4 regions of the Streptomyces sp. NPDC001339 genome follow, and region 3 is predicted to be linked to each of the others. Evidence: riboswitches for the same ligand, from Rfam matches in the RefSeq annotation. Region 3 holds a riboswitch; each other region holds the start of a gene.
What was found. A riboswitch is a leader RNA that binds a small molecule or an ion and turns the genes downstream of it on or off. The one in region 3 is predicted to bind cyclic di-AMP.
Positions count from the first base shown of each region.

Region 1: linked by a shared signal. The riboswitch ahead of ACFY12_RS04810 (NlpC/P60 family protein) and the one ahead of ACFY12_RS17865 (transglycosylase family protein) in region 3 are both predicted to bind cyclic di-AMP.
Region 2: linked by a shared signal. The riboswitch ahead of ACFY12_RS32785 (M23 family metallopeptidase) and the one ahead of ACFY12_RS17865 (transglycosylase family protein) in region 3 are both predicted to bind cyclic di-AMP.
Region 4: linked by a shared signal. The riboswitch ahead of ACFY12_RS12295 (M23 family metallopeptidase) and the one ahead of ACFY12_RS17865 (transglycosylase family protein) in region 3 are both predicted to bind cyclic di-AMP.

Region 1 is NZ_JBIAWT010000001.1:1,123,477-1,131,045, forward strand. Features, by position in the region: gene pcrA (DNA helicase PcrA) at 134-2,407, opposite strand; cyclic di-AMP (ydaO/yuaA leader) riboswitch at 2,972-3,134, shown strand; gene ACFY12_RS04810 (NlpC/P60 family protein) at 3,143-4,369, shown strand; gene ACFY12_RS04815 (hypothetical protein) at 4,449-4,802, opposite strand; gene ACFY12_RS04820 (NlpC/P60 family protein) at 5,127-6,278, shown strand; gene ACFY12_RS04825 (alpha/beta hydrolase) at 6,545-7,569, opposite strand, start outside.
Region 2 is NZ_JBIAWT010000016.1:114,326-121,894, reverse strand. Features, by position in the region: gene ACFY12_RS32795 (HPr family phosphocarrier protein) at 138-419, shown strand; gene ACFY12_RS32790 (GntR family transcriptional regulator) at 696-1,385, opposite strand; gene ACFY12_RS32785 (M23 family metallopeptidase) at 1,601-2,401, opposite strand; cyclic di-AMP (ydaO/yuaA leader) riboswitch at 2,414-2,570, opposite strand; gene ACFY12_RS32780 (M16 family metallopeptidase) at 2,815-4,197, opposite strand; gene ACFY12_RS32775 (M16 family metallopeptidase) at 4,236-5,603, opposite strand; gene ACFY12_RS32770 (DNA topoisomerase (ATP-hydrolyzing) subunit A) at 5,944-7,569, shown strand, end outside.
Region 3 is NZ_JBIAWT010000005.1:546,715-554,283, reverse strand. Features, by position in the region: gene ACFY12_RS17885 (exopolyphosphatase) at 1-301, opposite strand, end outside; gene ACFY12_RS17880 (DUF501 domain-containing protein) at 298-855, opposite strand; gene ACFY12_RS17875 (septum formation initiator family protein) at 926-1,378, opposite strand; gene eno (phosphopyruvate hydratase) at 1,513-2,793, opposite strand; gene ACFY12_RS17865 (transglycosylase family protein) at 3,258-3,950, opposite strand; cyclic di-AMP (ydaO/yuaA leader) riboswitch at 3,958-4,167, opposite strand; gene ACFY12_RS17860 (transglycosylase family protein) at 4,398-5,783, opposite strand; gene ACFY12_RS17855 (cytochrome P450) at 6,070-7,287, opposite strand; gene ACFY12_RS17850 (LysR family transcriptional regulator) at 7,564-7,569, opposite strand, start outside.
Region 4 is NZ_JBIAWT010000004.1:21,632-29,200, forward strand. Features, by position in the region: gene ACFY12_RS12270 (PrsW family intramembrane metalloprotease) at 1-50, shown strand, start outside; partial or broken gene ACFY12_RS12275 (UTRA domain-containing protein) at 488-835, shown strand; gene ACFY12_RS12280 (MrcB family domain-containing protein) at 936-2,051, opposite strand; gene ACFY12_RS12285 (hypothetical protein) at 2,273-2,575, shown strand; gene ACFY12_RS12290 (aldo/keto reductase) at 2,632-3,573, opposite strand; gene ACFY12_RS12295 (M23 family metallopeptidase) at 3,707-5,008, opposite strand; cyclic di-AMP (ydaO/yuaA leader) riboswitch at 5,020-5,164, opposite strand; gene ACFY12_RS12300 (PP2C family protein-serine/threonine phosphatase) at 5,606-6,760, opposite strand; gene ACFY12_RS12305 (hypothetical protein) at 7,226-7,569, opposite strand, start outside.

The DNA.
Region 1 (7,569 bases), on a different contig from region 3:
GGCACGCGAGGAGACCATGGCATGCGAGGAGACCGTGGCACCCGGGGCCGAGAAGAACGCGATATCCGAGACCGCGATATCCGAGGCCGCGGCGCCCGGGTGCCGGAGCGCCCGGGGCCGAGGAGACGGTGGACTAGAGCTTCTCCACCGGGGCGTAGCGCAGCAGGAGACGTTTGGGCTTCTCGCCGCCGAAGTCGATGGTCGCCTCGGCGTTGTCGCCGCTGCCTTTGACGCCGACGACAGTGCCGAGCCCGAAGCTGTCATGGGTGACGCGATCACCGACGGCCAGCGAGACCACCTGACGGTCCTTGGCACGGCGGGTGGCGAAGCCGCTGGGCCCCTTCGAGCGGGCCGAGGACGACGACAGCGTGGAGCCGATGCCCCCGCCGAAGCCTCCACCACCACCGCCGCCCCGCGAGGACAGACCGCCCATCGAGGCGGAAGGCGTCGCCGGGCCCGTACGCTTCCACTCCACGTAGTCGTCCGGGATCTCCTCGAGGAACCGGGAGGGCGGGTTGTACGAGGGCTGGCCCCAGGCGCTGCGCATCGTCGAGCGGGTGACATAGAGCCGCTCACGGGCGCGAGTGATGCCGACATAGGCCAGCCGGCGCTCCTCCTCCAGTTCCTTGGTCTGGCCCAGTGCGCGCATATGCGGGAAGACGCCGTCCTCCATGCCGGTCAGGAAGACGACCGGGAATTCCAGGCCCTTGGCGGTGTGCAGGGTCATCAGCGTGATGACGCCCGCGCCTTCCTCGTCCTCGTCGGGGATCTGATCGGAGTCGGCGACCAGCGCGACCTGCTCCAGGAACTCGGCGAGAGTGCCGGGCCCCGGGGCGGCATCCCCTGATGTCGCAGCCTCGCCCCGCTCCTGCTCGAACTCCAGGGCCACGGCGGCGAGTTCCTGAAGGTTCTCGATCCGGGTCTCGTCCTGCGGGTCGGTGGAGGCCTGGAGCTCGGCGAGGTAGCCCGTACGCTCCAGGACGGCCTCCAGGATCGTGGCGGGTCCGGCGCCGGACTCGACGACCGTCCGCAGCTCCTCCATGAGGACGTTGAAGCGCTTGACGGCGTTGGCGGACCGGGCGGCCATGCCGTACGCCTCGTCGACCCGGCTCAGCGCCTGCGGGAAGGTGATCTTCTCGCGGGAGGAGAGCGCGTCGATCATGGCCTCGGCGCGTTCACCGATGCCCCGCTTGGGGACGTTCAGGATGCGGCGCAGCGGGACGCTGTCCTCGGGGTTGGCGAGCACCCGCAGATACGCGAGGACGTCGCGGACCTCCTTGCGCTCGTAGAAGCGCACGCCGCCGACGACCTTGTAGGGCAGCCCGACCCGGATGAAGATCTCTTCGAAGACCCGGGACTGGGCGTTGGTGCGGTAGAAGACGGCGACGTCGCCGGCCTTGGCGTCGCCTGCGTCCGTCAGCCGGTCGATCTCGTCGGCGACGAACTGGGCCTCGTCGTGCTCGGTGTCGGCGACATAGCCGGTGATCTTGGGGCCGGCGCCGGCGTCCGTCCAGAGGTTCTTGGGCCGGCGGTTCTCGTTGCGTTCGATGACCGCGTTGGCGGCGGACAGGATCGTCTGCGAGGAGCGGTAGTTCTGCTCCAGCAGGATCGTCGTCGCCTCGGGGTAATCCTCCTCGAACTGGAGGATGTTGCGGATGGTCGCGCCGCGGAAGGCGTAGATCGACTGGTCGGCGTCACCGACGACGCACAGCTCGGCGGCGGGGATGTCGGCGGTGCCCGGGCCGACCAGTTCGCGTACGAGCGTGTACTGCGCGTGGTTGGTGTCCTGGTACTCGTCGACGAGGACATGGCGGAAGCGGCGGCGGTAGTGCTCGGCGACATCGGGGAAGGCCTGGAGCAGATGCACCGTCGTCATGATGATGTCGTCGAAGTCCAGGGCGTTGGCCTCGCGCAGCCGCGCCTGGTACATCGCGTACGCCTCGGCCAGCGTCTTCTCGAAACCGTCGGCGGCCGTTCCGGCGAAGGTCTCCTCGTCGATGAGCTCGTTCTTGAGGTTGGAGATCTTCGCGCTGAAGGACTTGGGCGGGAAGCGCTTGGGATCGAGATCCAGATCGCGGCAGACCAGGGCCATCAGGCGCTTGGAGTCCGCGGCGTCGTAGATCGAGAAGGAGGACGTGAAGCCCAGCTTCTTGCTCTCCCGGCGCAGGATGCGGACGCAGGCGCTGTGGAACGTCGAGACCCACATGGCGTTGGCGCGCGGGCCGACCAGCTCTTCGACGCGCTCCTTCATCTCACCGGCGGCCTTGTTGGTGAACGTGATCGCGAGGATCTGGCCGGGGTGGACATGGCGCTCGGCGAGGAGATGGGCGATGCGGTGGGTGAGCACCCGGGTCTTGCCGGAGCCGGCGCCGGCGACGATCAGCAGCGGGCTGCCCGAGTGCACCACGGCGGCCTTCTGCTGGTCGTTGAGCCCCTCGAGCAGCGCCGCGGGGTCGATGGCCGGGCGGGCGGCGCCGTCGCGGTAGTACGCGTCTCTCGAGGCGGGCACGTCGAACTGCCCGCCGAAGAGGTCGGCAGGGATCTCCTCCGAGGCCGGCTCGTGCTCGTCCTCGGGAGGCGGCGGGGGCTCGTCCTCGCCCTTGTGGGCGAGGTCCGCCAGGAAGCTGTCGTCAAAGAGGCTGCTCATCGCCCACCGAGTCTAGGCCGCGGCACTGACAGCGCGCTGGGGAGTGTGGACAAGTGTGGCCGGCGGGCCGGATGAACCCGGTCTGTGTACCGGCGAACGCCGTCCGTAGTGGGCCGTAGTGGCCGTAGCAGTCGTAGTGGGCGTAGTGGCCGTAGTGGGCCGTAGTGGCCCGTCGTCACTGAGGTCACGAAAAGGTTTCGGGCATATCGAACACCAGCCTTCCCAGAAGCCACACCAGTTGGCTAACGTCCTGGCTCGGGCAGCCCGCACGCCGTCGGTGACAGCACCGGCACGGGCCGCCTCCGCCGAGTCCAGACGCGCCGGAAGATCCGAACCCCGGGTCCCGGCCGGAGCCGGGGCCCCACACGCACCACCGGGGTGAATCGATCCCGCGACCGCCGCTCACAGCGGACGCCCGGACCGTAGGGCCGCCCTTCCGTCAGCCCGAACCCTTCAGCTAACCCGGTAGGCGGCACACGGAAGGAGCCGCCGGTCGTGGCGTCCCACCGCAAGCCTCGCACCAGCGTTCTCACCTCGCCCGGAAGCCGCCGTACGGCCGTCGGGCTCACCACCGCCGCGCTCGCCTCGGTGACCCTGCTCGCACAGTCCGCCCAGGCGGCACCCAGCGCGCCCCGGCCCACCCTCGAAGGGGCCGAACAGCTCGAAGAGGTCCAGCAGAAGGTCGACAGCCTCTACCGCCAGGCCGAGGTGGCCACCCAGAAGTACAACGCGGCGAAGGAGAGCGCCGACCACCAGCAGGAGACCGTCAACGACCTGCTCGACGCCGCCGCCCACCGCGCGCAGAAGATGAACGACGCGCGGCGTGAACTGGGCACCTTCGCGTCGGCGCAGTACCGCGGCGGTGGCGTGAACCCGACGGCGCGGCTGATGCTCGCCGAGGACCCGCAGCAGTTCTTCGACCGCACCCACCTGATGGAGCGGCTGACCACCCGGCAGCAGCAGGCCGTCGCCGACTACCAGGGGCAGGCGGCTGCGGCGGCGCGCCAGCGGGCCGAGGCCACCCGCGGCCTGGAGCGGCTGCAGGCGTCACAGGAGTCGCTCAAGGCGTCCAAGCGGTCCGTCCAGCAGAAGCTGGCCGAGGCCCGGCAGCTGCTGTCCCGGCTGACGGCCCAGGAGAAGGCGCGGCTGGCGGAGCTGGAGCGCCGGAAGGAGGCGGAGGCCCAGCGCAAGGCCGAGGAGGAGGCGCGCCGCCAGCAGGAGCGCGAACGGCAGCGGGAGCGGGAGCGCGAACGGCAGCAGGACGGCGGCAGGACGGATGACGGCCACTCCGGCGACCAGTCCGGTGGCGGTACGGACGGCGGCCGGCCCGGTGGCGGCACCGGCGGTGGCGGCTCCACCGGGGACGCGTACTCCACCAAGGCCGAAAAGGCCCTTGCCTTCGCCCGCTCCCAGATGGGCAAGCCGTACGTCTGGGGCGCGACCGGCCCCAACTCCTACGACTGCTCGGGCCTGACCCAGGCGGCGTGGAAGGCGGCCGGGGTCGAGCTGCCGCGGACGACCTGGGACCAGGTCAAGGTCGGCGAGCGGGTGGCGACCAACGACCTCCAGCCCGGTGACCTGGTCTTCTTCTACAACGACATCAGCCATGTCGGCATGTACATAGGCGGCGGGAAGATGATCCACGCGCCGAAGCCAGGCGCCAGCGTCCGGGAGGAGTCGATCTACTACATGCCGGTCTACGGGAACGTCCGCCCGGCCTGAGCCCTTCGCGAAGACGCCCGGGCCGCCTGCGAAGCCGCCCGGGCTGCGCGCGAAGACACCTGAGCCGCGCGCGAAGACATCACGTCCAGAGCAGAGCGATGAAGATGTTGGCGACCGTGAGCGCGCCCACCGCGCCGAAGAGCGGCTTGGCGACCTTCTCCTCGTCCCGCTTGACGTAGACCAGCGCCAGGATCACCACCAGGACGGCCATCTTCACGCCGATCTTGATGTTGTTGACGTGGTGGTCCTGGGCCTGGTGGAGGCCGACCAGCACGATGCCGGTCACCAGCATCGTCAGCGCGCCGTGCAGCATCGCTGGGACAAAGCGCGCGGTGCCCGCGCCCATCGCCTTCATCTGGGTCAGAAAGCCGCCCAGCAGGGAGGCGATACCGATGATGTGCAGGGCGACGAAGACATTGATCACTACGTCCATAGTGCTGGATCGTATCCGCCGTATAGCACGGCACTTCCGGCAGGGCGTGCACAATCGTCGCTTCGGTCACGGCAGACCGGTCCCGGCCGTACGGCCATGACGCCGCGGTCAGCCGCATGTCGGCGGCGGTCGAAACCGAACAATCCCGGGCAAGCGGGCTCATTCCCACGACAGCCCGGTCTAGCGTCCTCCTCCAGGCGGCCGGCTCACCACCATCGCCGGACTCCGCACCGGCGTCCGTCGGCCGCCCCGCCGGGAGATCCGGCGGCGGTCCGCTCCCTCGTGACGGACCGCCGCCGGATCCACGGCCCGCAAGGGAAGGAAGTGACGGCCACCGTGGCCTCGCACCGCAAGCCAAGGCAGCATCCGCTTGCCGCGCTCTTCGGCCTCGGCCCGCGCAGCTCGCGCGCCGTCCGCCTGGCCGCCACGCTGGCCCTCGCCGGCGCCGCCACCGCCACCGCGCTCGACGGCACCGGCCAGGCCGCTCCCCAGCCCACTCCCGCCCAGGTCAAGGACCGGATCGACGCGCTGTACCAGGAGGCAGAGGTGGCCACACAGAACTACAACGGCGCGAAGGAAGCCGCCGACACGGCACGCGAGGAGCTGAGCAGACTGCAGGACGAGGCCGCCCGCCGGTCCCGGAAACTGAACGCCGCCCGCGCCGAGCTGGGCGCCATGGCGGCATCCCGCTACCGCTCCGGCGGCGTCGCCCCGGCCGTGCAACTACTGCTCTCCGCCGATCCGCAGCGCTATCTGGACGGCGCCGCGGTGCTGGAGCGGGCGGGCAGCCATCAGGCGGCCGCGGTGGCCGGTTACGCGCGTCGGCTCGGCAGCGTACGGCAGGTCCGCCGGCAGGCCGAGGACACCACGCGGCGGCTGGCGGCCGCCGAGACCAGGCTGAAGAGACACCGGGTCACCGTCGTACGGAAGCTGGACGCCGCCGAGCAGTTGCTGAGCCGGCTGACCGCGGAGCAGCGGCGGCTGATGGCGAGCCAGGGCCCCGCCGAGGACGCGTCGGACACCGGCCACGAGGACCGGCGGACGGGGCACGGGGACGGCCTCCTCGGCGGCATCCCCGCCGGCTCGACGGCCACCGCGGCGGCCGGGGCCGTCACACAGGCCCCCAACTCCCGTGCCGCACAGGCCGTTTCCTTCGCCTATGCGGCGCTCGGCAAACCGTACGTCTGGGGCGCCACCGGCCCCTCCGCGTACGACTGCTCGGGACTGACCCAGGCCGCCTGGAAATCCAGCGGTGTCGCCCTCCCCCGCACCACCTACACCCAGATCAACTCCGGACCCCGCATCAACCGTTCCCAACTCGCCCCGGGCGACCTGGTGTTCTTCTACTCCGGCGTCAGCCACGTCGGCCTCTACATCGGCGACGGCAAGATGATCCACGCCCCGCACCCGGGCGCCCCGGTACGCATCGCCCCCATCGACCAGATGCCCTTCGCCGGCGCCACCCGCCCGGCGTAACCGGCCCCGACCGGCGGGCTCCGACGCACCACACGGGGCCGGACACGCCTCGCGGGGTCTGACCTCGCGGAGCCGGACGCACCGCCCGGGGCCAGGCACACCTGACAGAGCCGGACGCGTCTCGCAGGGGCCGGACGCGCCTCGCGGGGGCGGGGCGCCTACTGCGGGAATATCTCCCGTCCCCGGTTCGCTGAGGACCGCAAGGGGTGCTCGCGCCCCCTAAGGGATCCGTTCGAACGCCCCCTACGGGACGGCCGGCCCGTCGCTCACGGCTTGAGCTGATGCCCCAGCCAGCGGAAGATCTCGGGGATCTGCTGCCGCCAGACCGCCGTGGTGTGGCCGCCCGCGCTCGCCGGGATCAGCTGGACGTTGATCGACGTCGGCGGCTTGGCGATCTGGCGGAGGCCGATGCCGGCCTGGTAGCCGTCAGCCGCCGCGCCGGACACGTACAGCGCCGTACGAGGCGGCTTGCCGGCCGCGTTGGCCGACTTCAGGATGTTCAGCGGGTTGGACTCGACGCGCAGCTTGGGGTCCTTGCCGGCGAGCGAGTCCGGTTCGAGGGCCGGGTTGTTGTAGCCGGACATGGCGACCGCGGCGCGGTAGCGGTCCGGGTGGGCGAGGACGAGCTTGCTGGCACAGTGCGCACCGGCCGAGTAGCCGGCCAGGGCCCAGGAGTCCGGGGTGTCGCCGACGCGGAAGTTGTCAGTGATCATCTTGCGTACGTCGACGGTCAGCCAACTGTCGGCGTTGACCTTGCCCGGGAGGTTGACGCACCCGGTGTCGGCACCGTTGATGATGTTCGTGCGAGGCGCCACCAGAATGAACGGCTTGACCTGACCGCGCTGCATCAGCGGTTTGAGCTGCTCGGTCACGTGCAGCGACCCGAACCAGGCCTTCGCCGAGCCGGGGTAGCCGGGGAGCAGCTCGACCACCGGGAACTTCTTGTCCTTGTAGGCGGGGTCGTTGTACTGGGGCGGAACCCAGACGTAGACCTCGCCCGTCACGCCCGAGATACGGCCCTGGAGATCGGTCATCTGCACGCCCTGGCCCATCCGCGGGTCATCCGCCGGCCGGAACTGCTGGATCTGTTTGGGCTCATCCTCGACCTGCTTGCCGCCCATGCCGTCCGGCCCGAGGTCCTTGGCCGCCGCGACATGGCTGTTGGTGCCGAGCAGATCACCCCACGTGTCGTAGAGGTTGTTGGCGTTGTTGACCAGGACAAAGACCAGGGTGATGGCCGTGACCTGGGCGAACAGCAGCATGAGCAGCCGGGCGAGGCCGCGCACCACAG
Region 2 (7,569 bases), on a different contig from region 3:
ACGGCCGGGCACCGACAACAGGCCTTGTCCACGTCCTGTCCCCGTACCCTCGGGGGTCACCAGGACGGCCGTTGGAGCACTTCCGGCAGCGTGCGAGAATGGTCTAGACAACTGTCACGACTTTGAAGGGCAACACCATGGCTGAGCGCCGCGTCACTGTCGGTTGGACCGAGGGGCTGCACGCCCGCCCCGCGTCGATCTTCGTCCGTGCGGCCACCGCCTCCGGCGTCCCGATGACGATCGCCAAGGCGGACGGCAACCCGGTCAACGCGGCCTCCATGCTGGCGGTCCTGGGCCTGGGCGCCCAGGGCGGCGAGGAGATCGTGCTGGCCTCGGACGCCGAGGGTGCCGAGGCAGCGCTCGACCGCCTGGCGAAGCTGGTGGCCGAGGGTCTCGAGGAGCTCCCCGAGACCGTCTGAGTCCCAGCGGGTCCAGCAGCGGCCCGTACGACCTGCGGCGGCCCCGTCGCGGTGACCGGAAAACGGTCGCCGCGACGGGGCCGTTCTTGCATTCCCCGGCAATGCATTCCTCAGCGAGGCATTCCTCGGCAGCTGGGCATTCCTCGGCAGAGAATTCCCCGGTGGGTCATTGCGCGACAGCGCGCCGAGCACAAACCGCGTCCGGACAAATGGGCGCGCGAATCCCATTCCAGCGCCTCTCCTCATTCCGGCGCCTCTTTGTATACGGCGTGCTTGTTAAGAACGGGCACGCGCCGTGTTGACGGGCCGTTTCGGATCCCTCACCTCGGCCGTGACGGGGTGCCGTAGCCGGTACACCGGAAGAGAGCGCTCGATGTGCGCGGCCATCAGGGCACGGGCCCGTTCCGCGTCGCCCCGGGCCACCGCTTCCAGTACCGCGCCGTGTTCGTCCCACGACTCACCGGACCGGTCCGGCAGGTCGACCGCGTACATCCACTCGATCTTGCGCCGCAGCTGGGTGAGCAGCGCGGTCAGGCTGGGACTGCCGGCCGCCTGGGCGAGCGTCTCGTGGAACCAGCCATCCAGTTGGCGCAGGTCCGCGGGGTTGCCGTGACGGGCCCGGGCACGGCCGAGCCGGACCAGGCCGCGCAACACCTTCAGGTGGGCCGGGGTGCGGCGGACGGCGGCGCGGGCGGCGCCCAGCGGCTCCAGCAGCGCGCGGATGTCGAGAAGGTCCGCGGCCTCCTGCTCGCTGAGCGCGGCGACGCAGGCGCCCGCGTGGTGGCGGGTGGTGACAAAGCCCTCCGACTGCAGGGTGCGCAGCGCTTCGCGGACCGGCACCCTGGAGACGCCGTAGCGCGCCGCCAGGATCTCCTCGATCAGCCGACTCCCCGGCGCCAGTGCGCCGGAGACGATGTCCTCGCGAATCGCCGTGCACACCGCATGCGCGGAAATATGGCCTCGCATCGTCCGTGCCTCCGCCGTAATCCCCGGGAAACGCCGCCGGTCGGCGACTTTTCCGCGACTCTATTCGACGGGGGCGGCTTTTCCGACGGACTCCTGCTATTCAGGGATATTTTTTGGCCAATACCCGGGCGTGGACGGTGGAAGGCCGGGCGCCCTGGTTATGGACCGCGTTCCAAGGCGCCGCGGTGGGCCGGAGGTGAGGCGGCGGAAGCCGCTCAGACGTCCACGCCGTGCGACCGCAGGTACGAGACCGGGTCGATGTCCGAGCCGTACTCGGCGGTGGTGCGGGCCTCGAAGTGCAGATGCGGGCCGGTGACGTTGCCGGTGGCGCCGGAGAGGCCGATCTCCTGGCCGGGGGTCACCTGCTGGCCGACCGAGACGCCGATCGACGAGAGGTGGCCGTACTGGGTGTACGTACCGTCGTTCATCTTGATCACGATGTTGTTTCCGTACGCGCCGCCCCAGCCGGCCTCGACGACGGTGCCCATGCCGACGGCGTGGACCGAGGTCCCGGAGCCGGCGTGGAAGTCGACGCCGGTGTGGCTGCCGGAGGACCACAGGCCGCTGGAGGCCTTGTAGCTGGTCGAGACGTACGAGCCGGCTATCGGGGCGACGAAGCTGTTGAGGCGCTTGCGCTCGGCGTCGCGGGCGGCGCGCTCCTTGGCCTCGCGCTCCTCCTCGGCCTTCTTCCGGGCCTCCTCGGCGTGCCGCTTGGCTTCCTCGGCCCGCTGCTTGGCCACGGCCTCGGCCTTCGCCTCCAGGGCGGCCAGCTCGGCGGCGGCCTGCTGGTCGTCGGCCTGCGCCTCGATGCGGCTGGCGAGCTCGTCACCCAGGACGACGGCCTGCTGGAGGCCGGTGTCATGGCCGTGCGCCTCGTCCGTGGCGGCCAGCGCCGGCGAGGCCACGGAGGCGACCACACCGGAGGCCGCGAGGGTGGCTATGCCGGCGAGGTTACGGGTCTTACGAGCGGTACGGCTCGGACCGCGGTGCTTCCCGGTGGCACGGGTGAACGCCATGTGCTGGCTTGTCCTTTCCTTCCCTCTCGCCTACCGGGTTAGCTGACGGGTTCGGAGCAGGAAGGTCTCCTACGGGCTCCTCCGGGGAGGAGTCCGATTCACCCCAGGGGACATGTGGGTCCCCGGCTCCCCTGGCTCGCGCCGTACGGGGACTCGGCGATCGCTGTCCGCTGCCACTGGTGTGGCGGTGGTGTGACGAACAGCCGGACAGACGGTAATCGGGGCCACTTTCCTCCGCCAAGCGGAACCTGTCTTTTGTGCGGGATGCCACAAGAACCAGTACAACCAGCCCTACCAAACCGGACATACGACGGCTCCCGTGGCGCTGGGCACCACGGGAGCCGCATCGTCGACTGAGCCACCATCAGGCGACGGGGAGTCAGCCGGCCCACCGGGGGCCGGGGCGGGAGGGCCTAGCCGCTGACGACCGTCACCTCACCGAGACCCAGCGCCTTCACCGGCTCGGCGATCTGCGCCGCGTCCCCCACCAGGACCGTCACCAGGCGGTCCACCGGGAAGGCGCTGACCACCGCCGCGGTCGCCTCGACCGTGCCGGTCTCCGCGAGCCGGACGTACAACTGCGCCTGGAAATCGTCCGGGAGCTGCTGCTCGACCTGGTCGGCGAGGGTGCCCGCGACGGCCGCCGCGGTCTCGTACTTCAGCGGGGCGACGCCGACGAGGTTCCGCACGGCGACATCGCGCTCGTCGTCCGTCAGCCCCTCCGCCGCGAGGGTCCGCAGCACCTGGAACAGGTCCTCCAGCGCCGGAACGGTGGATTCGGTGTCCACCGAGCCGCTGATGGCGAGCAGTGCGGCGCCGGTGGCTCCCTCGGGGGACGTGGGGGCGGTGGAGCGCAGCACCTGGCTGAAGGAGCGCACACCGTAGGTGTAGCCCTTCTCCTCGCGCAGCACGCGGTCCAGACGGGAGGTGAGGGTGCCGCCCAGGCAGTACGTGCCGAGGACCTGCGCGGGCCACACCCGGTCGTGCCGGTCGGCGCCGATACGGCCGATGAGCAGCTGGGTCTGGACGGCCCCGGGGCGGTCCACGATCACCACCCGGCCGGTGTCGTCGGCGACGACCGGCGCGGCCTTCAGCGGCTCGGCCGCCGGGCCGCTCCAGGCGCCCAGAGTCTCGGCGAGCGCCGCGTCCAGGTCGACGCCGGTGAAGTCGCCGACGACGACCGCGGTGGCCGTGGCGGGCCGGACGTGGGCGTCGTAGAACGCGCGGACGGCGGCGGCGTCGATGCGGGCGACGGTCTCCTCGGTGCCCTGGCGGGGCCGGGACATCCGGGCGGTGGCCGGGAACAGCTCCTTGGACAGGGCCATCGCGGCACGCCGGGCCGGGTTGGCGAGCTCGTGCGGGATCTCGTCGAGACGGTTGCGTACCAGCCGCTCGATCTCGCTCTCCGGGAACGCGGGGGCCCGCAGCGCGTCGGCGAGGAGCCCGAGCGCGCGCGGCAGCCGGGAGGCCGGGACCTCCAGCGAGACCCGCAGGCCGGGGTGGTCGGCGTGCGCGTCCAGCGTGGCGCCGCAGCGCTCCAGCTCGGCGGCGAACTCCTCGGCGGAGTGCTTGTCGGTGCCCTCGGACAGGGCGCGCGCCATGATCGTGGCGACGCCGTCCAGGCCCTCGGGCTCGGCGTCCAGCGGAGCCACCAGGTTGATCTCGACGGCGAAGACCTGCTGGCCGGGCCGGTGGCTGGTCAGGAGGGTGAGGCCGTTGGCCAGTTGGCCGCGGTCGGGGGCCGGGAAGGCCCACGGCTTGGGCGCGCCGCCGTGCGGCTGCGGGTGGAAGTCCATGGTGCTCTCGGGAGAATCTGCGCGGGTGGTGGCGTCGCTCACTGGTCCGCCTCCCCTTCCTCGGTGTCGGCGGCGTCGGTGGCGCCGGTGGGTTCGGCGGATGCCGTGCCTTCTGCGGGTTCGTAGACCAGCACCGCGCGGTTGTCGGGGCGCAGCCGGGCCTGGGCGACCGCCTTCACCTCCTCCGGGGTGATCTCCAGAACGCGCCGCACGGCGGTCAGCGCGAGCTGCGGGTCCCCGAACAGGACGGCGAAGCGGCACAGTTCGTCGGCCCGGCCGCTGACCGTGGCCAGCCGGTCCAGCCACTCGCGCTCCAGCTGCGCCTGGGCGCGCTCCATCTCCTCCGGGGTCGGCCCGTCGGCGGCGAAGCGGGCCAGCTCCTCGTCGACGGCGCGCTCGATGTCGGCGACCTCCACCCCGCCGGACGTCTTCACGTCCAGCCAGCCCAGCGAGGGCGCACCGGCCAGCCGCAGCAGGCCGAAGCCGGCGGCCACGGCGGTGCGGTCGCGGCGCACCAGGCGGTTGTACAGGCGGGAGGACTCGCCGCCGCCCAGGACGGTCAGTGCCAGATCCGCGGCGTCCGCCTCACGGGTGCCGTCGTGCGGCAGGCGGTAGGCCGACATCAGGGCGCGGGAGGGCACGTCCTCCGTGACGACCTCGCGCAGCTCTTCGCCGATGGTCTCGGGCAGCGAGCCGTCCCGGGGCGGCTGCTTGCCGTCGTGGCCCGGGATCGAGCCGAAGTACCTCTCGATCCAGGCGAGCGTCTGCTCGGGGTCGATGTCGCCGACGACCGCCAGGACGGCGTTGTTGGGCGCGTAGTACGTGCGGAAGAAGGCCCGCGCGTCCTCCAGGGAGGCCGCGTCCAGGTCGGCCATCGACCCGATGGGCGTGTGGTGGTACGGGTGTCCCTCCGGGTAGGCCATGGCCGTCAGCCGCTCGAAGGCCGTGCCGTAGGGGACGTTGTCGTAGCGCTGACGGCGCTCGTTCTTGACGACGTCGCGCTGGTTCTCCAGCGACTCCTCGTCCAGCGCGGTCAGCAGCGAGCCCATCCGGTCCGCCTCCAGCCAGAGCGCGAGCTCCAGCTCGTGGGCGGGCATGGTCTCGAAGTAATTGGTGCGCTCGAAGCTCGTCGTGCCGTTGAGCGAACCGCCGGCGCCCTGCACCAGCTCGAAGTGGCCGTTGCCGGTCACCTGCGCGGAGCCCTGGAACATCAGGTGCTCGAAGAGGTGCGCCAGGCCGGTACGGCCCTTGACCTCGTGGCGGGAGCCGACGTCGTACCACAGGCAGACGGCTGCGACCGGGGTCAGGTGGTCTTCGGAGAGCACCACGCGCAGGCCGTTCGCCAGCCGGTGCTCGGTCGCTGTCAGGCCGCCGGAGCCGGCTTGTTCTGTGGCCGTGTGACCCATGGGCATGTACGTCCCTTCGATCCGCTTGCGAGGAAGTTCTGTCACTGTATGCAACCGCGTCGGCATCTGGCGAAGTTCCCGGGCGCCTGGACCGAACGTGCGCCCTGCCCGGCCGCCGTGGAGCCGAGGGGGGAGTCAAGGGGGGAGTCGCGGTGGGCGTTGTCAGTGCGGCGGTCCACAATGGTCCGCGTCAGACTCGGAGATACCTTCGGAGATACCTGGAGGTACCTCCGGTCGATCGCCCAGCCGATTGACCCGGCAGATTGACCGACGTCGCCCGACATCGGTTTTTCCGACTCGGCAGTAGACGCACGACGCAGCAGAAGGAGCCGCAGCCGCGATGGCCCGCCGCAGCACGAAGACCCCGCCGCCGGACGACTTCGAGGAGAGGATCCTCGACATCGACGTCGTCGACGAGATGCAGGGTTCCTTCCTCGAGTACGCGTACTCGGTCATCTACTCGCGCGCCCTGCCGGACGCCCGCGACGGTCTCAAGCCCGTGCACCGCCGCATCCTGTACCAGATGAACGAGATGGGCCTGCGCCCCGACCGCGGCTATGTGAAGTGTGCCCGGGTGGTCGGCGAGGTCATGGGTAAGCTCCATCCGCACGGCGACGCGTCCATCTACGACGCGCTGGTGCGCATGGCGCAGCCGTTCTCGATGCGGGTGCCGCTGGTGGACGGCCACGGCAACTTCGGCTCGCTGGGCAACGACGACCCGCCCGCCGCCATGCGGTACACGGAGTGCCGGATGGCGTCGGCGACGTCCCTGATGACGGAGTCCATCGAGGAGGACACCGTCGACTTCACCCCGAACTACGACGGCCAGGAGAAGGAGCCGGTGGCCCTCCCGGCCGCCTATCCGAACCTCCTCGTCAACGGTTCGTCCGGGATCGCCGTCGGTATGGCGACGAACATGCCGCCGCACAACCTGGGCGAGGTCATCGCGGCGGCCCGCCATCTGATCAAGCACCCCAACGCGGATCTCGACACCCTGATGCGCTTCGTGCCGGGCCCCGATCTGCCGACGGGCGGCCGGATCGTGGGGCTGGCCGGCGTACGGGACGCGTACGAGAAGGGCCGCGGTACGTTCAAGATCCGTGCGACCGTCGCGGTCGAGAACGTCACCGCCCGCCGCAAGGGCCTGGTCGTCACCGAACTCCCCTTCGCGGTCGGCCCCGAGAAGGTCATCTCCAAGATCAAGGACCTGGTCGGCTCGAAGAAGCTCCAGGGCATCGCGGACGTCAAGGACCTCACCGGACGCGAACACGGCCTGCGGCTGGTGATCGAGGTCAAGAACGGCTTCAACCCCGAGGCCGTCCTGGAGCAGCTCTACAAGCTCACGCCGATGGAGGAGTCCTTCGGCATCAACAACGTCGCCCTGGTGGACGGCCAGCCGCTGACGCTGGGCCTCAAGGAGCTGCTGGAGGTCTATGTCGACCACCGCTTCGAGGTGGTGCGACGGCGCAGCGAGTTCCGGCGCGGCAAGCGGCGCGACCGGCTGCATCTGGTGGAGGGCCTGCTGACGGCCCTGGTGGACATCGACGAGGTGATCCGCCTGATCCGCTCCAGCGAGAACAGCGCGCAGGCCAAGGGGCGGCTGATCGAGCGCTTCTCCCTGAGCGAGGTGCAGACCCAGTACATCCTCGACACCCCGCTGCGCCGGCTGACCAAGTTCGACCGGATCGAGCTGGAGTCGGAGCGCGACCGGCTGCGGGAGGAGATCGAGCAGCTGACCCGGATCCTGGAGTCGGACGCCGAGCTGCGCAAGCTGGTCTCCGGCGAGCTGGCCGCGGTCGCCAAGAAGTACGGCACGGACCGGCGGACGGTCCTGCTGGAGGCGCCGGAGGCCACGGTCGGCGCGGTGCCGCTGGAGGTCGCCGACGACCCGTGCCGGGTCCTGCTGTCCTCCACGGGCCTGATGGCGCGGACGGTCACGGGCGAGTCGCCGTCGCTCCCCACCGAC
Region 3 (7,569 bases):
TGTCGAGGACGCCGCGCGTGAACTCCTCACGGTTCTCGGCATCGCGGGACGCGGAGGTGGCCACGAAGCGGACCTTCTCGGCGCCCAGTTCCTTGATGACGGCGGCGTACTCGCGGCAGGCGGCGAAGGTGCGCCGCAGCGCCTCGGGCGCGAGCCGCCCGGTCTCGTCCACGCCCTGGCCCAGCCGTACGATCTGCATCCGCCGGTCGAGCTCGGTCAGCTCACCGGTGGCAGGGTCGACGTCGGCGACCAGCAGGCGGATGGAGTTCGTACCGCAGTCGACGGCGGCGACGCGCTTCACTCGGCCGCTCCCTCGTCGGTCCCGCACTCCCCGCCCTCGGCACAAGGCGCCACACACGGCCCCTTCCGCCACCACTCCGGCAGCATCGCGATCGCCTCGTCACCGAGCGGATTCACACCCGGCCCGGCCGCCAGCGAGTGCGCGACCAGGACATGCAGGCACTTGACCCGGTCCGGCATCCCGCCCGCGCTGGGGAATCCCTGCAGCACGTCGATGGCGTCCCGGCGCCGGATGTAGTCCTCATGGGCCGCGCGGTAGGCGGCGGCCAGCTCCGGGTCGGCCGCCAGCCGCTCGGTCATCTCCTTCATCACGCCGTCGGCCTCCAGCGTGCCGATCGCGGAGGACGCGCGCGGGCACGTGAGGTAGTAGAGCGTGGGGAAGGGCGTGCCGTCCTCGAGGCGCGGCGCCGTCTCGACGACGTCCGGCTGGCCGCAGGGGCAGCGGTGCGCGATGGTGCGCAGTCCGCGCGGCGGGCGGCCGAGCTGCTCCTTGAAGGCGGCGATGTCCGCGGCGGTGGGCTCGGTGGGCTCGGTCTGGGGCGGAGGGGTTTCCATGTGCGCTTTCGGTGAGGTGGGTGGACCTGCGGGGAGCGGCGTTACGAGGCGGACCTGGTAGGACGTGGGCCTACCGGCCGTCGGCCGCGTCGACGTCGCTCCACAGATTCTCGTACCAGGGACGCTGCGCCGCCTGCGGGCCCTTGGGGGCGGTGCCGGCGCCGGAGCCGTCCTGGACGGTATATCCGGTCTCGCCCGGCATCACATAGTGCAGATGCCGGCGAGCCTGCTGGCGTACGTACGCGGGGTCCTGCCAGCGGGCCTTCTGCTCCCGCAGCCGGTCGAGCGCGGCCGCGGCGTCCTGGGCCTTCCGGCGCTGCTCGGTGATGTCGGACCGCTGGGAGACGTACTGCCTTATCGGGTACGCGAGCGCGACGACCAGGGAGCACATCACCAGCGCGAGCAGCGCGGCGCGGCCGGTGAGGCGGTTGCGGCGGGGCGGGCGGGCCCGGTAAACGCGGGCGGCGGCCTGCTCGCCGAGCGCCTTGAGTCGGGTAGCGGTCGAGAACCGGTCCGCGGGCACGTCGTCTCCCCTCCACTGGCTGCCGCCGGGACTGCTGAAGCACGGGACTGCTGAAGCACGGGACTGCTGAAGCAGGTACGTCCCCGGCAACGGTACGGGACCGTTGCCGGGGACGTGCTCAGACTGGCTCGGGCTCAGCCCTTGAACCGCGGGAAGGCGGAGCGGCCGGCGTACACCGCGGCGTCGTCGAGGATCTCCTCGATGCGCAGCAGCTGGTTGTACTTGGCGACGCGCTCGGAGCGGGCCGGGGCGCCGGTCTTGATCTGGCCGCAGTTGGTGGCGACGGCCAGGTCGGCGATGGTGACGTCCTCGGTCTCACCGGAACGGTGCGACATCATGCACTTGAAGCCGTTGCGCTGGGCCATCTCGACGGCGTCCAGGGTCTCGGTCAGCGAGCCGATCTGGTTGACCTTCACCAGCAGCGCGTTGGCGGAGCCCTCCTCGATACCGCGGGCGAGGCGCTCGGGGTTGGTGACGAACAGGTCGTCACCGACCAGCTGGACCTTGGCGCCGAGACGGTCGGTGATGACCTTCCAGCCGGCCCAGTCGTCCTCGAACAGCGGGTCCTCGATGGAGACCAGCGGGTACGCGGCGACGAGCTCCTCGTAGTACGCCGTCATCTCGGCGGCGGAGCGCTCCTGGCCCTCGAAGACGTACTTGCCGTCCTTGTAGAACTCGGAGGCGGCGACGTCCAGGGCGAGGGCGATGTCCTGGCCGGGGGCGTAACCGGCCTGCTTGATGGCCTCGAGGATCAGGTCCAGGGCCTCGCGGTTGGAGCCCAGGTTCGGGGCGAAGCCGCCCTCGTCACCGAGACCGGTGGCCAGGCCGCGCTCCTTCAGGACCTTCTTGAGGGTGTGGTAGACCTCGGCACCCCAGCGCAGCGCCTCGGAGAAGGACTCCGCGCCGATCGGGGCGATCATGAACTCCTGGATGTCCACGTTGGAGTCCGCGTGCGACCCGCCGTTGAGGATGTTCATCATCGGCACGGGCAGGATGTGCGCGTTCGGGCCGCCCAGGTAGCGGAACAGCGGCAGGTCGCTGGCCTCGGAGGCGGCGTGCGCCACGGCGAGGGAGACGCCCAGGATGGCGTTGGCGCCGAGCGAGCCCTTGTTGTCGGTGGCGTCCAGGTCGAACATCGCCTGGTCGATCAGCCGCTGCTCGGTCGCGTCGTAGCCGACGAGCTCCGGGCCGATCTGCTCGATGACGGCCAGCACGGCCTTCTCGACGCCCTTGCCGAGGTAGCGGTTGGGGTCGCCGTCGCGGAGCTCGATGGCCTCGAAGGCGCCGGTGGAGGCGCCGGACGGCACGGCGGCACGGCCCGTGCTGCCGTCGTCGAGGCCGACCTCGACCTCGACCGTGGGATTACCTCGCGAGTCGAGAATTTCGCGGGCTACGACGACGTCGATGGACGGCACGTTGTCTCCTTCATGGTGTGTCTGGAGTTCTGCAGCATGAGCCTAACGGCCCCGGGCGCATGCGCTCGCCGTCGGCCCGCCCCGCAGGACGAAAAGAGGCCCAAATGCGCAGTTCAACGGATGTTTCCCTGCATTGTTCGCTAGCGGGGAAATTTGCCGTATACCACACATGCCGTTATGGGATACCGCAGATGCTGCTGCGCGGTACCACGGACGCCGTCGCGGAGTACTGCGGATGCCGATGCGGCGTATCGCGGACGCCGTTGCGGAGTATCGCGGACGCCGTCGCGGGCCAGCGCAGATGCCCGGAGAGCGAGCAGCCCCGCCGCGGCACGCCGGGGGAGGGCGCGCCGCAGCGGGGCTGTCTCAGGGGGCGAGGCCGGGCGGGGGCCGGGTGGGGCTGGGCGCCCGCCGCCCGGGCCCGCGGGGTCCCGGTGCGGTTCGGCTCAGACGCCGAGCTTGGCTCAGACGCTGAGCTTCTGGCCCGGGAAGATCAGGTTCGGGTTGCCGCCGACGACCGACTTGTTGGCCTCGTAGAGGTCCTTCCAGTTGGTGCCGTGCGCCTTGGCGATCTTCGCGAGGGTGTCACCCGACTTGACGGTGTAGTTGCCCTTGCCGTCGGACTTCTTCGGGGCCTCGTACGACTTCGGGGCCGGCTCGGCCTCCTCGGCCTTCTTCTCGGCCTTGGGGGCGGCCTTCTCGGCCTTCTTCTCGACCTTCTTCTCGCTCTTCGGCGCGGACTTGGTCTGCGTGGAGGAGCCGGTGTCGACGTCGGCGGCCGGGCCACCGGAGGTCAGGCCACCGGCAGCGGCGCAGCCCCAGGCACCCGGGCCCTGCATGGCGAGGAGCTTCTCGGCGACGGCTATCTGCTGTTCCTTGGTGGCCAGGTCGGCGCGCGCCGCGTACTTGGTACCACCGGCGGCGGCCCAGCTGGAGTTGGAGAACTGCAGGCCACCGTAGTAGCCGTTACCGGTGTTGATCGACCAGTTGCCGCTGGACTCGCACTGGGCGACCTTCTCCCAGGTGGAGACCGAGGCGGCGTTGGCGGAGGTGGCACCCATCAGCGGGACGGCGACGGCGGCGCCGGCGACACCGGCGAGGGTGGCGACGCGGACGGCCTTGGAGGGACGACGGTGCTTGCCCTTGTTGATCAGCATGGTTCGTTCGTTTCCTCACCGACGCCTGCGAGGTGAGCTGTCGGGTTCGGACTGTGAGTGGCCCGGCCGGTGCGTCTGGCGCACCGGGCTTCACCCCAAGCCGACTGACCCGCTGTCACGGGCCTTGCCGGCACTTACCTTGGTTCCCCCGCTCCTGCCTACGGCGCTTACGCGTCAACTGCCTCCGACCACCGGCAGGATTCGGCGTGTGATCGAAGGGCCCGCTTTGGCGAGCGGTCATGACCGTAAGCAGTAATCCCCTTGGTGTTCAAACCCCATCTTCTGAACCAAGTTGACCGCTTTTGATCACGGCTGGGTTACATTTCCGCAGGTAGGAGCGGGTCCGACGGGGCTGGGCGACTCTCAGTTCGCCGGACGCAACGAGACCCTTGTCTCACTTTCTCCGCAACGGGTGAACGTGCCCCCATATCGGACGAAGGCGGCGAACTACGCCCCGGGGTGCCCGAGATCGAGCCGCTGGCCCGGGCGGATCAGATCCGCGTCGGAGCCGATGACGCCCTCGTTGCGCTCGTAGAGCTCGGGCCAGCCGCCGGGCAGCCGATGAGCCTGGGCGATGGCTGACAGGCTGTCACCCGGGCGCACGGTGTAGTCGCCGCCGGAGGCCGGGCCCGTAGCGCCGCCCGTACTGCCGCCCGTGCGGTGCGCGCCGTCGCCGCTGTCACCGCGGCTACCACGGTCGTCGCGGCTGTCGCGGTCGCCGCGCGAGGCGTGCCGGCCGCTGGAGGAGCGCCCGCCGTCCCCTTCACTCTCGTCCGAATTGCCGCGGTGCTTGCCCTTGGCGGGCCCCTGGTGCGGCGCGCCGGAGCTGTCCGCACGACCGGGCGCGTCATCGTCCGTACGGCCGCCGCCATCGGACGAGCCGGGAGAGTCGGAGGGAGCGGGAGAGTCGGAGGGTCCGGTGGAGCCCGACGGGTCGATGGAGTCCGAGGGGCCGGTCGAGCCGGCGGGGTCGGGCGAGCCGGAGGGATCGGTCGAACCGGACGGGTCGCTGTTACGGGACGGGTCGGCGGAGGGCGAGCCCTCCTCACCGCTCCCGTCACCGCCACCGGCACCGCGGCCGTCGCTGTCGTCGGTCGGCGCACCGGGATCAAAGGATCCGGGGGTGCGGTCCGGCCCCCGGGACGCATCGCCGGAGGGGGACTGATCATCGGAGCCGACGCCGGAGCTGGAGCCGGCGTCGGAGCCGTCAGGAGAGGAGGGCGACGGCGAAGGCGTCACATCGGAGGGCCGATCGGACGGCCGATCGGACGGCGCGCCGCCCGGGCCGTCACCGTTCCCGCCGTTCCCGCGCCACTCCCCCGAGGCGCCCGAGCGACCGTCCGAGGCACCGGCACCGTCCGTGCGGTCGGCACCGTCCGTGGAGCCGGAGCCGGAGTCAGAACGAGAACCGGAGCCGGAACCGGTACCGGAACGGGAGCCGCGACCGGAGTCGGAGCCGGTACCGTCCGCAGGGTCGGGCGTCGGGGTACCGGTGCCGCCGGGGTCGACCTGCGGCGCGCGGCCGCCCGTGGTCAGCCCCGCGTTCACCGCGCAGCTCGGCCAGGCGTCCGGCCCCCGGGCCGCGAGTATCGCCTCGGCCACCGCGATCTGCTGGGCGCGGCTGGCGTAGTCGGGGCGGGACGCGTAGGCCGAGCCGCCATGCTCGTCCCACATCTCCTGGGTGAGTTGCAGCCCGCCATAGAAGCCGTTGCCCGAGGCCGCGCTCCACACCCCGCCGCTCTCGCACTGGGCGACCTTGTCCCAGGTGGCGGTGTCGGCGGCGTGCGCACCGCCGGCGGAGAGCAGGGGCAGTGCGAGGGCGGAGCCGGTCACTCCCGCCGTGACAAAGATGGCCGGTGCTTGACGGGGGCGACGGTGTCGGCCATTCCCGGAACGCATGCGGATGCCTTTCGCGCGGCGGTTGAGTTATTCAACGACCGGTTCGAGTCTCTTTCGAACTCCTGTCGGTCATCGGTGCAAAGTAGCCGGGGTCACGGGTAGTCACAAGCCGGTGTAGTAAAGATCACGCACAGGTCACGCACCTGACGGCCCGTCACATTCTCTGCCGCATACGACCCGCCCCTGGTCAGGGGCTCGGCTCCGGATACCGCCCCCTCGGTCAGGGGCGCTCGGGTGTGAACTCCACTGGCAGCGACCGCAGTCCGCGCATGATGAGTCCGCCACGCCACCGCAAATCATCCGGATCCGCGGCAAGCCGGACGTCCGGGAGCCGGGTCAGCAGGGTCGCGAGCGCGGTCTGCCCTTCGAGCCGGGCGAGCGGTGCGCCCAGGCAGTAGTGGATGCCGTGCCCGTACCCCAGGTGCTGGTTGTCACGCCGGGTCAGATCGAGCACATCCGGTTCGGCGAAGCGCGACGGATCGCGGTCCGCGGCGGCCAGCACCACCAGGACCGGGTCGCCCTCGGCTATCCGCTGCCCGCCGAGCGTCAGCTCCTCGGTGGCGAACCGCCACGTCGCCAGCTCCACCGGGCCGTCGTACCGGAGCAGCTCCTCGACGCCGGTGTTCAGCAGCTCGGTGTCGCCCGCCACGATCGCCTTCTGGAGCAGTTCGCGCTGGGCGGGGTGGCGCAGCAGGGCGTAGGTGCCGTTGCCGATGAGGTTGACGGTGGTCTCGAATCCGGCGAAGAGCAGGATGAACGCCATCGCGGCGGCCTCGTTCTCGGTGAGGTGCTCACCGTGATCGGAGGCCCGGATCAGCCCGGATATCAGGTCGTCGCCCGGCTCGCTGCGCTTGCGGTGGATCAGCTCGGCGAGGTAGCCGCGCATCTTCTTCACGGAACGGGCGACTCCGCCGCGTGGTCCGCCTCCGTGCCGGATCATCATTCCCGCCCAGTCGCGGAAGTCGTCCTGGTCCTCGCTCGGGACGCCCAGCATGTCGCAGATGGCGTAAATGGGCAGCGGGAAGGCGAACTCATGGATGAGATCGGCCGAGCCCCTGGCCGCGAACTGGTCGATGAGGCGGTCGGTCAGCTCCTGCACACGCGGCGCGAACGCGGCGACCCGGCGCGGGGTGAACGCCTTGGACACCAGCCGGCGCAGCCGGGTGTGGTCGGGCGGGTCGATGTTGAGCAGATGCGTCATCAGGTTGGCGCTGCGCTCGCCCGGGATGCCGACCTTGCCCTTGCCGTGTGCGGACTCGCTGTGGTGCACCGGGTTCTTCGACAGCCGGGCGTCGGCGAGCGCCTGCCGCGCCTCGGCGTAGCGGGTCACCAGCCAGGCCTCCACTCCGCTGGGCAGCGTGGTCCGGTGCACCGGCGCATGCGCGCGCAGCCAGGCGTACGCGGGGTACGGATCGGCGGCGAACTCCCAGGTGAACAGCTCGGGCGCGGGCGCGGAGGCCGGGCAGGGCGCGGGCGCGGAGGCCGGGCAGCCGGGTGTGGCGTCGGAGGTCGGGCAGCCGGGTGTGGCGTCGGGGGTGGCGTCGGACTTGTCGTGCACGTTTCGACCGTAACCGGTGCGCAGTCCACCGCGCGGACCGACCGCTGCCGAACCCTCGGACGCCCTACGCCCCCGCCGCCGGACCGACCGCTGCCGAACCCTCGGACGCCCTACGCCCCCGCCGCCGGACCGACCGCTGCCGAACCCTCGGACGCCCTACGC
Region 4 (7,569 bases), on a different contig from region 3:
CGCAGCAGGCGGCGCACCGCCCGCCATCGGGTCGGTCATGGCGGCGTTGAAGTACTGGAACGCGGACAGCTCGTAGCCAGTGCGCCCGGAGCTCGTCATCAGCGCACCGTCTTGGGATGGGGGTGGCGGCGCATCTCGACATTGCGATCCGTCGCCTTCGACGTGTCTCCCACGGCGTAGGCTTCCGCGCGCTGTTGTGCCAGTGCGGCGCACACATCGCACCCGGCAACCGGCTTTGGCTCCGGGACCAGTTCCCCCCAGGCGAACGGGGCGGCACATGCGGGCCATCAGCTCACCACCTCCACGCCGTGAATCCAGCGCGGCCCCGCATCGATTCCGTGCACAGCCAGCCACAATGACCGTCGCCGCCCGCGCCGCAACCGTCGCTGGTGCAGTTCTTCGGGCGTGAGCACGTACGGGCGGACCAGGGCCGAGCCTCGCCACGCAACAGCCCCGGCTGCCCTACGGGCACGGGGCGTGGCGCGGGTGTCTTTGTTCGCGCCGCTTCATCCTCGAAGGCAAGCCGATACTGCTGGCCACGAGTTTCCTTCCCACTGACCTGGTGGCTGGCTCCCTGATTATCCAAGAGGACACCGGGCCTGGCGGCACCTACGCGCGCCTGGCTGAACTGGGCCACGAGCCCGTGCACTTCCCGGAAGAGATCCGCTGCCGGATGCCGTCTCGGGATGAGGAAAACCGACTCAGCCTCACCATGGGCACACCCGTGATCATCATCTTCCGCACCGCTTTCACGGATGGCGGCCGCCCTGTGGAAGTCAACGAGATGATCCTGGACTCGTCCGCATACGTGCTGGAATACGACATCGAGGCATAGCGGAACGCGCCAGCCGCGCAGGCGTTTGCAGATAGTTGTGGAAGCTTACGGGGAGTATGGCCGGCGGAAATCAGGCGCACAACCTCCCGAAGCGCATGGCTCAAGTCAGAGACTGTGAGACCACGTCAGCCATACCCCACGAGATCGCTGTGGAAGAGCCCGCCCATCCATCAGGTGTGCGCCAGATGGCCCCGATGCCATGTTCCTCAAGGTAGTTGGTGTAGACGCCAATATCCTCGGAGAATAGTCCCAGGAGGTGCGGCTTGGGCTCTCCCCTCAGCGCGTACCAGAAATAGCGATACTCCAGCAGCTGCCCTACGGCCTCGCGCACTGCCTGCGTGGGGTTGCCCTTCTTCACCGCTTTGGCTTCCACCAGCCATTCGTCGCCATTCGCCTGGAGCACCAGGTCCCGAGGATGCACACGATGTGTAATCGGCGTAAACCCCCGCCTCAGGATGTAGGGCCCAAAACGCCGAATGAGCCCCTCGTGTGCCCGCGTCCTGCGTTGCTCGGCCGCCGCAAGCTGCACGTAATAGTCATCGCTCGTTTTGGGCTGAAATCCCTCCAGGCCCTCGTAGGTGACATGTCCGCTGGTGCGGTACTCAACGATGGGTCCCTCAGGCTCGTTCATGACCTCAATGTGCGGCTCAACAGCGAGTGTCGCCTTGAGGATCGTGGCCATGTTGCCGAGGTCTGCACAGAGGTCTTCCTCAGCAGGAAGTTGATCGATCTCATAGCAGCGAGCGGCTACGCTACTGGCCTCGTACGCCCGTGCCCGCCACCCGGTGTGTTTGAACTCCGGCTGATCGGACCAGTCAGCGACGAGTTCGCGAGGAAGCTCAGCCAGCAAGGACTGTGCCCTTACGGTCAAGTGAGTGCGGAGCTTCTTGCCGGTCGTCTCCAGTTGGTTGCTGAACACCGTTACGCCCTGCTGAAGCGTCAGAGCGACTGACTTGAGATCCGCCGCGAAGATATAAGCGAGGTAGAGCCCGTCAGTTCCGCTCCCTCCCGTAGTCGATTCATAGATCTGAATCCATGGTGTTGCCGCGGCTCCGCCTTTTCCGCCGTGGCCTCTCGCCTTCATGCCGTAGGGCAGGGCCGTCGCGAGGCGGTCGCCCGCTGCCTTCAGCACTTCTTGGCCTGGGTTCCCGCTCGTAGTGGTGAGCGTGGTGTCGAACCTGTTGGCCACATCGAGGAGCAGATCACGTATACCCATGCACCAAAAGTTACGGGATTCGATCACTTGTGGCTGCTGTTGAAGACGATGAGACGAGCAGACGGCGGAATCGAGCCATGATCGCGGTCCTCCATGGTTCCGCCGGGCCACACGATCATTGCCCTGCTTGCTGCTTTCTCTGGCTCTCCGGGCCTCCCCGGTCCGCTGCAAGGCCCGGCGTAGGCTCAGGGAAGTTGGCTCTGACGTGGAAGGTTATGGCGATGGCGCGTGTTCCGGCGGCAGTAGTGGCGGCGAGTGGGCTTGTAGGTGGTTACGGCCTGGCCCGTTGGACGAAGAAGCGGCCCCTGGGTGGGGTGGCGCTGGCGGCGGCGGGGGCTGTGGCGGCCAAGGAGTGGCAGGAGAAGGCCGGGCCGACGGCTGCGGTGGCGTTGAGTGGCGCCTACGTGGCGGCGTTCGCGGGGTCACATGTGCTGGCCAAGAAGATTGGGGCCTGGCCTTCGGTGTTCGCAGTGGCGGGTGGGGTCGCGCTGGCGTCGTGGGCGGTGGTCGACCGTCGGGGTTGAGGCTGGCCGGTGCACGGGCGGGGCGGCGAGCGCCTGCCGCGTCCGTGCACCGTCATTCAGGCCGAGGCGTCGTTGAGGAGGGTGAGTTCGGGCTCGGTGAGGGTCAGGTCGGCGGCGGCCAGGAGGGGTGGGAGCTGGGAGACCGTGCGGGCGCTGGCGATGGGGGCGGCGACAGTCGGCTGGGCGGCGAGCCAGGCGAGGGCCACGGTGGCCGGCTCGGCTCCGTGGGCGGCGGCGACGGTATCGAGGGCCTCAAGGACGCGGAGGCCGCGATCGGTGGCCAGATACTGTGCGGCCTTCTCGGAGCGGGCGCTGTCGATGGCGGTGCCCGGGCGGTACTTGCCGGTGAGGAAGCCGGAGGCGAGAGCGTAGTAGGGGACCGCGGCGACGCCCTCGCGGGCGGCCACGGCAGCCAGTTCGCCCTCGTAGGTGTCACGGGAGACGAGGTTGTAATGGGGCTGCAGGGCGACGTAACGGGCCAGGCCCTCGCGAGTGGAGAAGGCCAGGGATTCCGCAAGGCGGGCCGCTGAGATGTTGGACGCGCCGATCTCGCGGACCTTGCCGGCCTTGACGAGGTCGTCGAGAGCGGTGAGGAACTCCCCGACCTCGAGCGACTCATCGTCGAAGTGGGTGTAGTAGAGGTCGATGTAGTCCGTACGGAGGCGAGCGAGGGACTGGTCGACCGCGGTCTTGATCGTGGCGGCGGTCAGGCCCTTGAGGTCGGGGTGTGCGCCGACCTTGGTGGCGATGACGACGTCGGAGCGATTACCGCGGGACGCCAGCCAGTTGCCGATGACGGTCTCGGACTCACCGCCCTTGTTGCCGGGGACCCAGGCGGAGTAGACGTCGGCGGTGTCGATGAAGTTGCCGCCGGCGGCCGTGTACGCGTCGAGCACGGCGAAGGACTCGGCTTCGTCGGCCGTCCAGCCGAAGACGTTGCCGCCGAGGGAGAGCGGGGAGACGGAGAGCGAACCAACAGTTTTGAGTTTCGCGGTCATGTGGCGTGAGAGCGCTGAGGGGAGGGAGTTTATTCCCCCCCCCGTTTGTTTTTGTTTCTCGTTGCCTCGTGTTCTCCGTTGCCCAGATGGTGACGTTGCCCGGATGGCGACGTTGATCAGATGGTGACGTTGATCAGATGGCTATTCCGTGCTCCCGAAGCCATGGCACCGGGTCTATCGGGTCCCCGGCACCGGGGCGTACCTCCAGGTGGAGGTGTGGGCCGGTGACGTTGCCCGTCGCGCCGACGCGGCCGATGACGTCGCCCGTAGTGACCTTGCCGGAGGTCTTCACCATCGAGGACAGATGGCAGAACCAGAGCTCGGTGCCGTCGTCGAGGGTGAGCACGATGCGGTAGCCGTACGCACCGGCCCAGCCGGCCTGGGTGATGGTGCCGGAGTGAACCGCCTTGACGGGCGTGCCGGTCGGCGCGGCGAAGTCCTGCCCGGTGTGGTCCGCGGCCCAGCGGTCGCCGGCCTGGCCGAAGCTGGCGGTCAGGGTGTACGAGGAGACGGGGGCGGTGAAGCTCTTCGCCAACTGGGCGAGGCGTTCGGCCTCCGCCTTACGGCGGGCCTCCTCCTCAGCCTCACGCTTGGCCTCCAGCTCCGCGGCTTTCTTGGCGGCCTCGGCCTTCTCGGCTGCCTTCTGGGCTTCGGCCGCTTCCTTCGCGGCCTGCTTGACGGCGGCGTTCTCGGCCGCTTCGCGAGCTTCCGCCTCGGCGGCGTCCTGCTGCGCGTCGGCCTGCTGGAGGATGCGGCTGCGCAGGGCCTCGCCGGCGCCGGTGCCGCTGCCTGCGCCGATGGCCTCGCTGAGTGGGCCTGAAGCCGAGGGGGAGTTGGCCTCGGAGCCGGAGCCGGAGCCGGAGTTGGCGCTGGAGTTGGCGCCGTCGTCGGCACCAGCGCCGGATATGAGGTCGCCCACGCCAGGGAGGGATTCGGCGTCCGGCAGGCTGTCGGCTATCTCGTGAGCCAGCCCGCCGATGTCGGGCATCGAGATCGGGACCGGCGGGCGGTCCTCCGCCGTGGCCATACCCCCCGCGCCGACCGCCGCGATGACGCCGACACCGAGGACCGTACCGCCGCGGGCGAGCCCGCCGGTGCGCTGCTTGACCACCCGGTGCTTGCCACGGACGGCGCGGACGGACTCCTCGGTGGGGTTCCACTCCTCCCACGGGCCGTCACCGTCACTGCCGCCGTCGCTGTCACCTTCACCGTCACGGTCGGCGTCATGGCCCGCTGCGATGTCCGCACCGCCGCGCGCGTAGCCGGGGCCGTCGAAGGCGCCTCGGGCATCGAGTTCATCCGGGGAGGCCGGAGCAGCGGGGGCTGCGGATGCAGATGCGGATGCAGATACAGAGGGGAAGGGGGCCGGGGATGCGGATACGGATGCAGGAGCGGATGCGAACGGAGCCTCGGGGGCAGGCCTGCTGGACGCCACGGGGGCGGACTCCTTTCCTTCCTTCTCGCCTACCGGGTTAGCTGACGGGTTCGGAGCAGGAAGGTCTCCTACGGGCACCCTCTGGCTGAGGCGTCCGATTCACCCCAAGGTGGTGGTTCCCCGGTTCCCTTGTGCAGTTCATGCCGTTCATGCGGTTCGGGCAGCTCGCGCGGTTCGTACCGTTCGGGCCGTTCGAGGTGTTGAAGGTGCGTGAAATGCGCGTACGAGATTCGGCGTCGGCGCGCGGTGCCGCCTCTTGCGGCGGCTGGGACGACCGCGCTGCGTTATCGGACAGTAATAGAAGCCGTGACCATTTTCCAAGCCTCCCCCGGGATCCTTGTCCACTCCCTATGAGATGCACCGTGGAACTTTCCCGCCATTCCCACTCAAATAGGGCGAATTGACCACAGAGCGCTAAACGATCTCTCGGCGATTGTGCGTCAGTTGTTATCCGATGCAGGTGCCCATTGTGATGCGGAGGGGCGCACGGACATCACCTAGAGTGACGACGTGCGCGACGTCGGATCACGGTCATCAACACGTCGTCGACACGCCGGTCGTCGACACGTCGTCAACACCGGGAGCTCACACGCCTCACTACGCCCCCATGGGCCGCTGCACCGCCAGCAGCGCCATATCGTCCGCCTGCTCGCCGCCCGTATGCCGTGCCACGTCCTCGATGAGGGTGTCCAGGAGGCTGCCCGGTCCGGCGAAGTGGCGGCCCCGCAGCCGCGCCGACGGGTCGTAGAAGCGGCCGTGGGAATCGCGGGCTTCGGTGACGCCGTCCGTGAAGAAGAGCAGCAGTGCACCGGCCGGGAGGAACGTCTCGTCCACCCGGTCCGGCCAGCTCGCCACCTCGCCCATCCCCAGCGGCAGCGCCGGCGCCGAGGGCGTCAGCTCGCGCAGCCCGCCGTCCGGGGTGAGCATCAGAGGCGCCGGATGGCCGCGATTGAGAATCCGCAGCACGGGCTCCCCGACGGCCGGGACCTCCGCCAGGACAGCCGTGGCGAACCCCTCGACCAGCTCGATCCCCGCGCGCCGCTCGGCCTCCCGCCGCAGCGCCCGCTCCAGCCGGCCCGCCACCGCCTCCAGCGTGGCCTCCTGCTCGGCCGCCTCCCGGAAGGCACCGATGACGACCACCGCGGCCTCCACCGCCTCCAGCCCCTTGCCGCGTACGTCGCCGACGAGCAGCCGTACGCCGTGCGGGGTGTCCTGCACGGCGTAGAGGTCGCCACCGATCCGCGCGTCCGCCCGCGCGCCCACGTAGCGGGCGGCGACCGCGAGCCGTCCGCCGAGCTGCTCCGGCGGCTCCGGCAGAACGGCCCGCTGGGCGGCCTCCGCGACGTCCCGTACGGACGCCAGATGGGCCTCGGTCTTCCGTAGCGCACGGTTGATGCCGAGCGCCAGCAGGGCCACGACGAACACCGTCGCAGCCTCCGCCACCGCCTCGTGGACGTTCGAGGCGGGGCTGCGGTAGGCGGCCACCCAGATCTCGCCTGCGACGGCGACCAGCGCGGTGAGGGCGGTAGCACCCAGCGAGAAGAGCGGCGCCGCGACCAGCGGGGCCGCGGCGAAGAAGGGGGAGCCGGTGTAGCTGAGCGGCGTCACCTCCTCGAAGGCGAGGCCGCCGATGAGCAGAACGACGGGCAGCCAGCGCACCAGGTGCTGCCCCCGCAGCCGCCTCCGGGCACGGCGGGCCCGTGGCTCCCACTCCCCGTCGTCGCCCGTAGAGGGGCTGTCGCCCTGCCGCATCCGTACCGGTCTCTTCCCGCTCCACCCGTCCGTACGGGCACCGTCGTGTCGGCCGCCTCGACGCCCGTCCCAAGGCTTTCCGCTGCGAGGGCGTCCGGCGAATCCTCGGCGTCCGGATGGGGCATGACGTCCGGATGGGGCATGGGGCACGGGGCATGGGTCGTACGCGGGGTCATGGCTCCTACGCGGGCGGGGGTCATGGCTCATGCGCGGGCGGACGGGACCGGACGGCAGTGGTGGCATGGGGCACGGCTCTACGTGCTGAAGGGCAAGGGCACGGCTGGGCGCGCGAAAGGGCACGGCTTCGTACAGGTCCGCGTCCCCGCCCCCGTCCGCATCCGTCCCCGCACCCGTCCGTATCCGCACCCGCACCCGGAAAATGCGATACGGCGGGCGCCCACAAGAACGCCCGCCGTACCGTTTTCACACCGTCAGGACGAGTCCCGACTCACTCACTTACTTCCGCTACCTCCGAGCCGACCACCAGGCTGGGGACACACTGATGGCCCACACGTCCCCCACCTGTTCCTCGGTGGGGTCGTCCGGATCGACGTCACGGAGCCCGTAGGGGTCGACTTCGGCGATGACGAAAATCCTGGCGCCGGACTCGGACACCCGATATCGCCGGATGTCGTCGGTGCCCGAGGGGTCATCGTCCGGCTCGATGGAGTATCCCTGGCTTGAGATCACGGCGCTCAGCTCATCGAACTTCACGCGATGAGCGAACGTGCCGTGAGCCTCCTCAATCGACGGCGGTACGGCGATGCCGCCGCCCAGCAGACGGTGAATCTGCAGGCTGATGCCGAAAC